Regions from separate parts of the Streptomyces luteosporeus genome, predicted to be linked through region 1. Evidence: riboswitches for the same ligand, from Rfam matches in the RefSeq annotation. Region 1 holds a riboswitch; each other region holds the start of a gene.
What was found. A riboswitch is a leader RNA that binds a small molecule or an ion and turns the genes downstream of it on or off. The one in region 1 is predicted to bind cyclic di-AMP.

Region 1 (4,139 bases):
TCCGGCCTGGACGCGGTGGTGCTGCGGGTGTTCAACCCCGTCGGCCCCGGCGCCCCGGCCGCCTCCCTGCCCGGCCGGCTGGCCGCCGCGCCGCGCGCGGCGGGCCCCGACGGCCGGGTGAAGACGGGCGACCTGTCGGCGTACCGCGACTTCGTCGACGTACGGGACGTCGCGGAGGCCGTCGCCCGGGCCGTGACCGCGCCCCGGCCGCTGCCCGCCGTCCTCAACGTCGGCAGCGGCACGGCCCGTCTCGTACGGGACGTCGCCGAGGGGCTGCTGCGGGCGGGCGGCTTCACGGGGGACGTGGGCGAGCGCGTCGACGAGCAGGGCGACGGTTCGCCGCGCTCGGCCGCCGTGCCCTGGCAGCAGGCCGACACCACCGCCGTCACCCGCAGCCTGGGGTGGACCCCGCGCCGCTCGCTGGAGGAGTCCCTGGCGGATCTGTGGGCCGAGGTGCGCGACCGGCCCGAGGAGTACGTCCGGTGACGTCCGGGCGGCTGCTGGTCCCGCTGTACGTCCATCCCGGCGAGGGGCCACAGGCGTGGGAGGCCCTGCTGCGCGAGGCCCCGCGCCTGCACGCGGTGGTGCTCAACGCGGCCGACGGTCCCGGCGACCGGCCCGATCCGGCCTTCCGTGCGGTGGCCGGACGGCTGCGCGCCGCGGGCGTCGCGCTGCTGGGGTACGTCGACACCGGGTACGGCCGGCGGCGCACCCGCGCCGTGGTCGCCGACGTGCGCCGGCACCGCCGGTGGTACGAGGTGGACGGGGTCTTCCTCGACCAGGTGCCGGTGCACGCCGCCCACCTGCCCCGCTACCGCCGGCTGGTGCTGGCCGCGCGGGTGCTGGGCGCCCGCAGCGCCGTGCTCAACCCGGGCACGCACCCGGACCCCGGGTACGCGGAGCTGGCCGATGTGCTGGTGACCTTCGAGGGGACGTGGGAGGACTACCGCCGGGCGCGGGTGCCGGCGTGGACGGCCGACCATCCGCCGGAGCGCTTCTGCCACCTGGTGCACGCGGTGCCCGAGGGGCGGGCGCACGAGGTGGCCCGCACGGCCGCGGTCCGCGGCGCGGGCGTGCACTGCGCCGTGCCGGGCACGGGTGCGAACCCGTGGCGCAGCGCCCCGCCGCCGGCCGGTGCGCAGGAGATGCAGGAACAGGAACGGGAACAGGAACGGGGAGGGACGCGGTGAAGGACCGGCGCCTACGGGCCGGGTTGCTGGGCGTGCTGCTGCTGGTGCTGGCGAGTTGCTCGTCGGCGCCGGAGGAGGACGAGGACGGCGAGCCGGACGGGAGGCCGACGGCCACCGCGCCGGCCCCCTCGGGGCGGCCCGGTGACCGCTGGCAGCCGCGCCCGGGCACGGCCTGGCAGTGGCAGCTCGGCGGGAAGCTCGCCGCGGCCGACACCTCCCTCGACGTGCCCGTCTACGACATCGACGGCTTCGAGAACACGGCGGAGACCGTGGCGGCGCTGCACGCCCGCGGCCGGAAGGTGATCTGTTACATCAACGCCGGTGCGTGGGAGGACTTCCGGCCGGACAAGGACGCGTTCCCCAAGGGGCTGCTGGGCCGCAAGAACAAGGGCTGGGACGGCGAGAAGTGGCTGGACATCCGCCGTCTGGACGAGCTGCGGCCGCTCATGGCCGCCCGCATGGACATGTGCCGTCAGAAGGGTTTCGACGCGGTCGAGCCGGATCTGACGGAGGGGTTCCGCAACGGCACGGGATTTCCGCTGACGGCCGCCCACCAGCTGGCGTTCAACCGGATGCTGGCGCGGCTGGCGCACGAGCGCGGGCTCGCGGTGGGGCTGAAGAACGACCTGGAGCAGATTCCCGCGCTGGTGGGCGACTTCGACTTCGCGGTGAACGAGCAGTGCGCGCAGTACAAGGAGTGCGAGAAGCTGACCCCCTTCATCAAGGAGAACAAAGCGGTCTTCCACGTCGAATACGACCTTCCGACGGACAAATTCTGCGGCACGGCGAAGCGGCTGGGGCTGAGTTCGATGCGCAAGAAGCTGGAGCTGGACGCCTGGCGCGAGCCGTGCTGACGGGCCGTCACCTACCCGCGGTAGCCCGCCTTCCGTCGCAGGACAGGCGGTCTGGACAGGTGATGGTTGCACCATTTCGCCCGAAGTGAAGAAGTTCACAATTGCCGCTCCGGGTACGGAATCCGGGCGGGCGATGGTGCAGGATCTCTCGTCGAACACAAGATCCCGTCACCGAGGCGGGCCACCCGGGCGGAACGCCGAGTCCTGCCGCCGCACCGGGTGCGGAATCGATTCGTCGATCGGCAGGAGCGGGAGACCCAAGCGGTACGGACCACGAACGCGGTGGTCCTTGGGGTGAAGCCAGATGCTGGCCGGGCAACTTCGCAGCCCGAACCCGACAGGTCATCTTTCGCAGGCGGATGCCGAAGGGCTGTGGCATGTCTGCGTTGCCTCGCATACCTGCACTCGTTTCCCGGGCCGCCACCGCGTCGGCCCTGACCGCCGCCACCGTCGCGGCATCGGTCCTCGTTCCCGGCCTCGCCCCCGGCGCCTCGGCGGCGACCACCGGCGAGCAGGCACTGAGGATCGCGGCCTCCAAGGCCGGCTCCCCCTACCAGTGGGGCGCCACCGGCCCCAACCGCTTCGACTGCTCGGGCCTGACCCTGTACTCGTTCAAGAAGGCCGGCAAGAACCTGCCGCGCACCGCCGCCGACCAGTACAACCGCACCCGGCACATCTCCGCCGGCTCCCGCACACCGGGCGACCTGGTGTTCTTCCACTCCGGCAGCAACGTCTACCACGTCGGGATCTACGCGGGTAGCAACACGATCTGGCACGCCCCCAAGCCGGGCACCACCGTGCGCAAGGAACGCATCTGGACCGGCAGCGTCTGGTACGGCCGGGTGGGCTGACCCCCGCCCCGGCCTCCCGTCCTCGCCGGCCGCCGTCAGGCGACGGCGAGGACGATCTTTCCGGTGAGGTGGCCGTGCTCGCTCTCCCGGTGCGCGTCGGCCGCCTCCTCCAGGCGGTAGAGGCGGTGGACGGGCAGCTGCAGCAGCCCCGCCTCGTGCAGGGCCAGCGCCTCGTTCAGCGCGGGCACCGGCCGTACCTCCCGGCCGCCCGAGCTGAAGCGGGCCCCGTGCAGCCGGGCGCCCTCGGCGTCGGCGATCGACACCACCCGGTCGGCGCCGCCGGTCACCTCGACGGACACCCACACGGCGTCCCCCTTGCCCACGGCGTCCAGCGCCGCGTCCACCCGGCCGGGCGCGGCCGCCTCGCGCACCCGCTCGGCGAGCCCCTGCCCGTACGTCACCGGGATCGCCCCGAGGCCGCGCAGGTAGGCGTGGTTGGACTCGCTCGCCGTGCCGATGACCCGCACCCCGCGGGCCCGGGCGAACTGCACGGCCAGGGTGCCCACGCCGCCGGCGGCGCCGTGGACGAGCAGCGTCTCGCCGTCGCCGAGGTCCAGCAGCTCCATCACCCGCCGGGCCGTCTCGGCGGCCACCGGCAGGGCGGCCGCCTCCTCCCAGGCGAGCGAGACGGGCTTGATGACGACCTGGTCCTCCCGGGCCAGCGCCTGCTCGGCGTAGGCGCCGGTCACGGTGCGCCCGAACACGGCGTCCCCCGCCCGTACCTGCGTCACGCCCTCCCCCACCGCCTCGACCAGGCCGGACGCCTCCACGCCGGGGACGTGCGGCAGCTCCAGGGGGAAGGTGCCGGCCATGGCACCGCTGCGCAGCTTGTGGTCGAGCGGGTTGACGCCGGCGCAGCGCACCGCGATGCGGACCTGTCCCGGCCCGGGGACGGGCAGCGGCACCTCGACCGGCCGCAGGACGTCGGCCGGTCCGTACGAGCTGAAGGAGATCGCCTTGATCGTCGTCATGTGATCACCTTGATCGACGACCGGCCGATTCGCCGCCAGGCCGGGCCGGACCGCCACCCGGATACCGTGCTCCGGTGCCGGCGCCTACGCCCCTTCCTCGGCGAGCCGCTTGACGCCTTCGAGGGTGGCGCGCATGCCCGCCTTGAACTCCTCCAGCCGCATGGCCACGAGCTCCTCCTCGCGATCGGGCATCCGGGCGATGGCCACGCTGATCCCCGAGGGCGCGGGGCCCATGCGCACGGACTGGCGCAGCAGCGTGGCCGCCCCCTCCGG
Region 2 (4,139 bases), on a different contig from region 1:
CGCGGGCGAGGCGCTCGGGGTTGGTGACGAACAGGTCGTCACCGACGAGCTGGACCTTGTCGCCGAGCTTGTCGGTGATGGTCTTCCAGCCGTCCCAGTCGTCCTCGAACAGCGGGTCCTCGATGGAGACCAGCGGGTAGGCCTCGACGAGCTCGGCGTAGTAGTCGGTCATCTGGGCCGCGGTGCGGTCCTGGCCCTCGAACTTGTAGACGCCGTCCTTGTAGAACTCGGAGGCGGCGACGTCCAGGGCGAGCGCGATGTCCTGGCCGGGGGTGTAGCCGGCCTCCTTGATGGCCTCGAGGATGAGGTCGAGGGCCTCGCGGTTGGAGCCGAGGTTCGGGGCGAAGCCGCCCTCGTCGCCCAGGCCGGTGGCCAGACCCTTGGCCTTCAGGACCTTCTTGAGGGTGTGGTAGACCTCGGTGCCCCAGCGCAGGGCCTCGGAGAAGGACTCCGCGCCGATCGGCGCGATCATGAACTCCTGGATGTCCACGTTGGAGTCGGCGTGCGAGCCGCCGTTGAGGATGTTCATCATCGGAACGGGCAGCAGGTGCGCGTTCGGGCCGCCGAGGTAGCGGAAGAGGGGCAGGTCCGAGGCCTCGGAGGCGGCGTGCGCGACGGCCAGGGAGACGCCGAGGATGGCGTTGGCGCCGAGCGAGCCCTTGTTGTCGGTGGCGTCCAGGTCGAACATGGCCTGGTCGATCAGGCGCTGCTCGGTGGCGTCGTAGCCGACCAGCTCCGGGCCGATCTGCTCGATGACGGCGAGGACGGCCTTCTCGACGCCCTTGCCGAGGTAGCGGTCCGGGTCGCCGTCGCGGAGCTCGATGGCCTCGAAGGCGCCGGTGGAGGCGCCGGACGGCACGGCGGCACGGCCCGTGGAGCCGTCGTCGAGGCCGACCTCGACCTCGACCGTGGGGTTGCCTCGCGAGTCGAGGATCTCGCGAGCTACGACGACGTCGATGGACGGCACGAGGGTCTCCTTCGTGTGTGTCTGGAGTTCTGCACCACGAGCCTAACGGGCCCCGCGGGCTCTCCCCGCGCTGGACCGGGCCACGGGCCGAAAATTGGCACAAATGCCGATATCACGGGATGAAAACCCAGTATGTTCGCTCAACGGACAGTCGTCGGGACACGGCCGGCACGGCGGTTCGAACGGCACCGTGGTTCGAACGGCGAAGCCCCGCTCCGGTGCGGCTCGGGGGGAAGCGCAGCGGAACGGGGCGGTCGTGCGGCCGGTCCCGGCAGCCGGGCGGCCACGGGCCGCCCGGCACCTTTCGACCGGCTCCGGTCAGCGCAGGTGCAGCTGCTGACCGGGGAAGATCAGATCGGCGTTGTCGATGACGTCCTTGTTGAGGTCGTAGAGCTTCGCCCAGCCACCGCGCACCTTCTGGGCGTCGGCGATGGTCCCGAGGGTGTCGCCCTCCTTGACCTTGTACTCGCCGTTGCCCTGCTTGACCTCGCGCGGCGCGGCCTTCTTGGCCGCCGCGGCCTCCTCGCCCGCGTCGTCGGCGTCCTGCTGCGCCGCCGCGGCCCGCTGGGAAGCGCTGTGGCGCTCGCTGCGGTCCGCGTGGTTCCTGGTGGAGTGGGCGCCCTCGGCGGAGGTGTTCTTGCGGGTCTTCTTGGTGTAGCCGGAGCCGGACTCGTCGTCGGAGGTGTCGACGTCGGCCTTGGCGCCGCCGGAGGTCAGGTTGCCCGCGCCGGCGCAGCCCCAGGCGCCCGGGCCCTGCATGGCCAGCAGGCGCTCGGCGGTGGCGATCTGCTGGGACTTGCTGGCGAGGTCGGCGCGCGGGGCGTACTTGGTGCCGCCCGCGGCCTTCCAGGATTCGTTCGAGAACTGCAGGCCGCCGTAGTAGCCGTTGCCGGTGTTGATGTGCCAGTTGCCGCTGGACTCGCACTGGGCGACCTTGTCCCAGGTCGAGACGGAGGCGGCGTTGGCGGAGGTCGCGACCATCAGCGGGGCGGCGACCGCGGCGCCGGTGACGCCGGCGAGCGTGACGATTCGGACGGCCTTGGACGGACGACGGTGCTTGCCCTTGGACATAAGTCGTTTTCCTCACCGACGCCTACGAGGTGAGCTGTCGGGTTCGGGCTGTGAGACTGCCCGGCCCGGTGCGAACACCGGGCTTCACCCCAAGCCGTCCGTCCCTGCGGTCCGCTGACCGCCGGTCCGTCCGGCACCTACCTTGGGTCCCCCGCTCCTGCCTACGGCGCTTGCGCGACGACTCCCCCGGCCGCCGGCAGGATTCGGCGTGGCGACCGTGGTGCTCGCGGTGGCGAGCGATGAAGACGGTAAGCACAGGCGGCCTGCGGGTTCAAACCCCACTTTTCAGCCAAGGCCGCCTCTGGTTACCGCGGGAAACCTGACGTTTCCGCAGGTGGCCCTAGGTGGACGCAAATCGGACGGACGCTCTCCGCCGCCGAGCCGAAGAGACCCATGTCTCACTTTCGACTGGAACGGACATTCGGCCCTTTCCGCATGGCTATTGACGGATATCCAGGCGCTGACCAGGGAGGATAAGGTCCGGATCAGTTCCGACAACTTTTTCGTTCTTCTGATACAGCGTCTGCCAGCCGCCGGAGACCGCGTGCTCCTGGGCGATCACTGACAGGTTGTCACCCGGCTGCACGGTGTAGTCGTTTGCGGCCGGGATGCCCGGCCGGGAATCGCCCCCGCGCGAGGGTCGCTGTGCGCCGTCGTCCGGACCGGTCGGGGTCGCGCGGTGGCGGCCCGAGCCCTCCGCCGCGCCGGCGTCCCCGGCGGACGCGCCGCCGGCTCCGGGCGTGCCCGCCGGGCCGGCGGAGCCGTCGGCCGGAGCCGACGGGAGGTCGGCGCCGGGCTCCTTGCGGTGCTTGCCCGGCCCGGCGTCCGGCGTGCCGCTCGCGGGAGCTGACGGAGTGCCACCGGCATCCGGCGTGTGCGAGGCGTCCGGGGTGGCGCCGGAGGGTGCACCGGAGCTGCCGGGCGCGGGCGTGGCCGTCCCGGAGGGCGACGTCGACGGCGACCCGGACGGCGTGCCGGAGGGCGCGGGGGTGGCATCGGGGGCACGGGAGGCGTCCGGAGCGGGAGAGCCGTGCTCCGGCGCGGGCTTGGTCGTGTGCTCCGGCGTGCGGCCGGTCTCGGCGGCCGGCGGCGGGGTGGCCTTGGTGCCCGGGTCCACCTCGGGCGCCCGCTCGCTGTGGGCGAGGCCCGCGCGCTCACCGCAGCTCGTCCACGGGCCGGCGCCCTGGGACTTGAGGATGCTCTCGGCGATGGCGATCTGCTGGGAGCGGCTCGCGAGGTCGGGCCGGGGCGCGTACGAGATGCCGCCGTACTGCTCCCACAGCTCCTGGGTGATCTGCAGGCCGCCGAAGAAGCCGTTGCCCTGGTTGGCGCTCCACATCCCCCCGCTCTCGCACTGGGCGACCTTGTCCCAGGTGCCCGCGTCGGCCGCGGTGGCGCTGGTGGCAGCCAGCAGCGGCATGGCGACGCTGGCTCCCGTCACCCCCGCCGCGAGCACGATGGCGGGGACCTGACGGGGACGGCGATGTCTACCAGTGCCTGAGCGCATGTTCGGGCCCTCTCGGGTAGGCGGCTTCGGATGGTCGTCGAACATAGCGACGGCCCCCAAGAGTCACAACCCGGTGTAGCGGAGGTCACGCTGCGATAACCGCGGGGTGACCGGACGTCATGTGCTAAGGGCGTGCGGGTGCCTGCGCGGGCGGACGCGCCGTGAATTCCACGGGCAGCGTGCGCAGGCCGCGCATGATCAGGCCGCCGCGCCAGCGCAGGTCCTCCGGTGCGGCGGCGAGCCGGAGGTCGGGCAGCCGGCGCAGCAGGGTGGCGAGCGCGGTCTGCCCTTCGAGGCGGGCGAGCGGTGCGCCGAGACAGTAATGGATGCCGTGTCCGTAGCCCAAGTGCTGGTTGTCGCGGCGGGAGAGGTCCAAGGCGTCCGGATCGGCGAACCGTTCGGGGTCGCGGTCGGCGGCCGCCAGCACCACCAGGACGGGGTCGCCCTCGGCGATCCGCTGCCCGCCGATGACCAGGTTTTGGGTGGCAAAACGCCAGGTCGCGAGCTCTACGGGGCCGTCGTAGCGCAGCAGTTCCTCGACCCCCGTGGCGAGCAGCGACGCGTCCCCCTCGGCGAGGGCGCGCTGCAGGCGCT
Region 3 (4,139 bases), on a different contig from region 1:
GCACGCGGTCAGGGTGACGGCGTTGAGCCGGCCGCTGCCGAAGAGCCAGGCGGTCGCGAACAGCAGCAGTCCGGCCAGCAGATACGTCGAGGTGATCATGATGCGCCGGCCGAGCGTGTCGAAGAGCTTGCCGAGGAAGAGCGGGCCCAGGAAGTTGCCCACTGCTATGACGGCGAAGAAATAGCCGGTGCGGGAGGTGGAGACGCCGAAGAAGCGGGTGAGGATCGCGCCGAAGCCGAACGTGATGGCGTTGTAGAGGAACGCCTGTCCGATGAAGAGGGCGAGCCCCAGCACCGCCCGGCGGCGGTAGTCGGAGAAGACGGTCCGGGCGATGTCCCGGAATCCGAAGCTCTCGCGCTGGCGAATGGTGAAGCGCCCCTTCGCGGGCGGCAGCTCGGCGCCCTTCTCCGCGACGACGCGTTTCTCGATCTCCGTGACCAGCTCCTCCGCCTCCCCGCTGCGGCCATGGATGAACAGCCAGCGTGGGCTTTCGGGAACGTGGCGCCGGACGAGCAGGATCACCAGGCCCAGCACGACGCCGAGCCCGAAGGTCAGCCGCCAGCCGACGTCCTTGGCGAAGATGCTCGTGTCCAGCATCAGGATCGACAGCAGCGATCCGGCGATCGCGCCGAGCCAGAAGCTGCCGTTGATGATCAGGTCGACGCGGCCGCGGTAGACGGCCGGGATGAGTTCGTCGATGGCGGAGTTGATGGCCGCGTACTCGCCGCCGATGCCGAAGCCCGTCATGAAGCGGAAGACGAAGAACCACCAGGACGAGTACGACAGTGCGGTCAGCGCGGTCGCCGACAGGTAGACGGCCAGGGTGACCATGAAGAGTTTCTTGCGGCCGAAGAGGTCGGTGAGCCGGCCGAAGAACAGCGCCCCGGAACACGCCCCCGCCACGTACAGCGCGGCGGCCAGGCCCGTCACCCCGCCGGAGGTGATGGGCAGGCCGCTGCCCTGTTCGGAGAGGCGGCCGGCGATGTTGCCGACGACCGTGACCTCCAGACCGTCCAGCACCCAGACGGTGCCCAGCCCGATCACCACCGTCCAGTGCCACCGGGACCAGGGCAGCCGGTCCAGGCGGGCGGGAACGGACGTGGTGATCGTCGGTGCGGTCGTCGTCACATCCTCTGATTTCCCGATCACACGGATAACATTCCCGGAAAATCGGGATACGTAGGGGAATCCACGCCGCTATGACCCGGCTGCCTCCCTGCGGTTGCGGAGCGCGCGCTACGGCTGCAGGCCCCGGCTGCGCAGCCAGGACAGCGGGTCCACCGGGGCGCCACCGCCCGGCCGCACCTCCAGGTGCAGATGGGGACCGGTGACATTGCCGGTCGCCCCGACCCGGCCGATGACCGTGCCGGCGCCGACCTTGCCGGAGGTGATCACCATCGACGACAGGTGGCAGTACCAGACCTCCGTACCGTCACCGAGGGTGAGCACGACGCGGTAGCCGTACGCGCCCGCCCAGCCGGCCTGCGTGACCGTGCCCCCGCTCACGGCCCGCACCGGAGTGCCGGTCGGGGCGGCGAAGTCCTCGCCGGTGTGGTGGTGCGACGACCACATCGCCCCGGCCCGCCCGAAGCCGGCGGTCAGGGTGTAGGAGGTCAGGGGCAGTGTGAAGGATGCGGCGGTCTGCGCCTGCGGATGCGCCTGCGGGGCGCGGTGGGGCTGGGGAGCGCGGTGCGCTTGCGGCGCGGAACGCGGGGCCTGCTGAGCGTGCGGGGCCTGTGGGGCCTGGTGGGTCCGCTGCTGCGGCGGCGCGGCCTGGGCGGGTGCGGCTGCCGCCGCGTGCGCCGCTGCCGCGCGGGCTGCCGCCGCCCGGGCCGCGGCAGCGGCCTTGGCCTCGGCCTCCGCCACTGCCGCCTGCTGCGCGGCCATCGCATGGTGCCGTTCCGCTGCCGCCCGGGCCTCGGCCGCCTGCACGGCCGCTTCCGCCGCCTCCTGCTGGTGCTCGGCCTGCTGCATGATGCGCGTCCGCAGCACCTCGCCCGCGTCGGCGGCTTCCTCGGTGAACGCCGCCGCGGATGCCGCGGGGGCGGCGGGTGCGTCCCGGCCGGGGTCGGGCACGGATATGGGGGCCGCCGGGCGGTCCTGCGCGCTGGCCATGCCGCCCGCGCCGACGGCCGCGATCATGCCCACGCCGAGGACGGCACCGCTGCGGGCCATCGTGCCGCCGCGCTGCTTGGCGGCGCGGTGCCGGCCGCGCTCGAGCGGCGTCGCCGGGAGGTCGTCGCCGGGGCCGGTGGCGCCGGGATCGTAGGGCGGGGCGTAAGCCGGGACGATCGGAGGGTCGTACGCGGTGTAGGAACCGTCGTCGGCACCGTGCCTGTTGGACGCCACCGGGGCGCACTCCTTTCCTTCCCACTCGCCTACCGGGTTAGCTGTCGGGTTCGGAGCAGGAAGGTCTCCTACGGGCCGGTGCGCGGCCCGATTCACCCCAAAGGGATGGTTCCCCGGTTCCGTTCACGGGATTCGGCGAAGGCGCGCGGCACCGCCTCTTGCGGCGGTATCCAGGACCGCGCTGCGTTATCGAACGTTAATAGACAGCGCGACCGGATTCCAAGCCGAACGGGTGAATCCGCAGGCGTGTTGACGCTCCGATTTTCTGACGGAGCGTCAATTGTTATGCGCGCTCCCCCGCGGGCCGGCGGCGCCGGGCCGGGCGGGTGCGGCCGCGCCCGGGACGGCGCTGCGCCTGCTCCTGCCGGGGCTGCTCCGACCGGGACTGCTCCTGCCGGGGCGTGGGCACCGCGATCGTCACCGGGATGCCGCTCGGCTCCCGGGCGCCGGTGATGCGGGCCAGCTCGGCGTCCTGCGGGTGGACGTCGGCCGTCGCCGGGGCGATGCGCGCGGTCGCCATCATCTGCCGCATCTCGCGCCGCTCCTCGGGCAGGACGAGCGTGACGACGGTGCCCGCCTCGCCGGCCCGGGCCGTACGGCCGCCGCGGTGCAGGTAGTCCTTGTGGTCGACGGGCGGGTCGATGTTGACGACGAGGTCGAGCCCGTCGATGTGGATGCCGCGCGCCGCCACGTTCGTGGCGATCAGCGCCGTCACCTGCTCGGTGCGGAACTGCTCCAGGACGCGGTTGCGCTGCGGCTGGCTCTTGCCCCCGTGCAGCGCCGCGGCCCGCACACCCTGCGTCAGCAGGCGCTTGACCAGCCGGTCGGCGCCCCGCTTGGTGTCCACGAACATGATCACGCGGCCTTCGCGGGCCGCGATCCGGGTGACCACCTCGCGCTTGGCCTCCACGTCGGCGACGTGCAGCAGGTGGTGCTCCATGGTCACCACCGCGCCCGCCGAGGGGTCGACGGAGTGGGTGACGGGGTCCGTCAGGAAGCGGCGGACGAGCCGGTCGACGTTGCGGTCCAGCGTCGCGGAGAACAGCATCCGCTGGCCGCCCGGGGCGACCTGGTCGAGCAGGCGGGTGACCTGGGGCAGGAAGCCCATGTCGGCCATCTGGTCCGCCTCGTCCAGGACGGTGACGGTCACGTCGCCCAGGGCGCAGTCGCCGCGCTGGAGCAGGTCGGCGAGCCGGCCCGGCGTCGCGACCATGACCTCGGCACCGCGGCCGAGGGCCTGCGCCTGCCGGCCGATGGACAGCCCGCCGACGACGGTGACCGTACGCAGGTCCAGGGCGGCCGCGTAGGGGGTGAGGGAGTCGGTGACCTGCTGCGCGAGCTCGCGGGTGGGCACCAGCACCAGCGCCAGCGGCCGGCCCGGCAGGGCCCGCCGGCCCGCGGTACGGGCCAGGAGCGCGAGCCCGAAGGCGAGGGTCTTGCCGGAACCGGTACGCCCACGGCCGAGGACGTCGCGCCCGGCGAGGGAATTCGGCAGGGTCGCGGCCTGAATGGGGAAGGGCTCGGTGACGCCCTCGCGGGTCAGCGTCTTCAGCAGCGCGCTGGGCATGTCGAGGTCGGCGAAGGAGGCGACGGGCGGCAGCGCCGGCGTCGTGGCCTCGGGCACCTCGAAGTCGGCGGCCGGCTCGACGACGGCGGCAGCAGCCCGTGCGGGGCCGCTGGCGCGGCGCCGGGCGGGACGGCCTTCGCGGGCGGGACGGTCTTCGCGGCCGGGGCGGCTGTCGCCACGGGAGCGGGTGCTGCCGGAGCGGCTGTCGCCGCTGCCACGGGTG

Region 2: linked by a shared signal. The riboswitch ahead of ABD361_RS23875 (transglycosylase family protein) and the one ahead of ABD361_RS05520 (C40 family peptidase) in region 1 are both predicted to bind cyclic di-AMP.
Region 3: linked by a shared signal. The riboswitch ahead of ABD361_RS25925 (M23 family metallopeptidase) and the one ahead of ABD361_RS05520 (C40 family peptidase) in region 1 are both predicted to bind cyclic di-AMP.

The regions. Positions count from the first base shown of each region.
Region 1 is NZ_BAAASL010000003.1:345,474-349,612, reverse strand. Features, by position in the region: gene ABD361_RS05535 (NAD-dependent epimerase/dehydratase family protein) at 1-486, shown strand, start outside; gene ABD361_RS05530 (spherulation-specific family 4 protein) at 483-1,190, shown strand; gene ABD361_RS05525 (endo alpha-1,4 polygalactosaminidase) at 1,187-2,044, shown strand; cyclic di-AMP (ydaO/yuaA leader) riboswitch at 2,268-2,418, shown strand; gene ABD361_RS05520 (C40 family peptidase) at 2,422-2,895, shown strand; gene ABD361_RS05515 (NADP-dependent oxidoreductase) at 2,931-3,857, opposite strand; gene ABD361_RS05510 (SRPBCC family protein) at 3,951-4,139, opposite strand, start outside.
Region 2 is NZ_BAAASL010000020.1:48,167-52,305, reverse strand. Features, by position in the region: gene eno (phosphopyruvate hydratase) at 1-967, opposite strand, end outside; gene ABD361_RS23875 (transglycosylase family protein) at 1,286-2,038, opposite strand; cyclic di-AMP (ydaO/yuaA leader) riboswitch at 2,043-2,217, opposite strand; gene ABD361_RS23870 (transglycosylase family protein) at 2,478-3,479, opposite strand; gene ABD361_RS23865 (cytochrome P450 family protein) at 3,670-4,139, opposite strand, start outside.
Region 3 is NZ_BAAASL010000024.1:21,899-26,037, forward strand. Features, by position in the region: gene ABD361_RS25920 (MFS transporter) at 1-1,128, opposite strand, end outside; gene ABD361_RS25925 (M23 family metallopeptidase) at 1,237-2,349, opposite strand; cyclic di-AMP (ydaO/yuaA leader) riboswitch at 2,361-2,497, opposite strand; gene ABD361_RS25930 (DEAD/DEAH box helicase) at 2,633-4,139, opposite strand, start outside.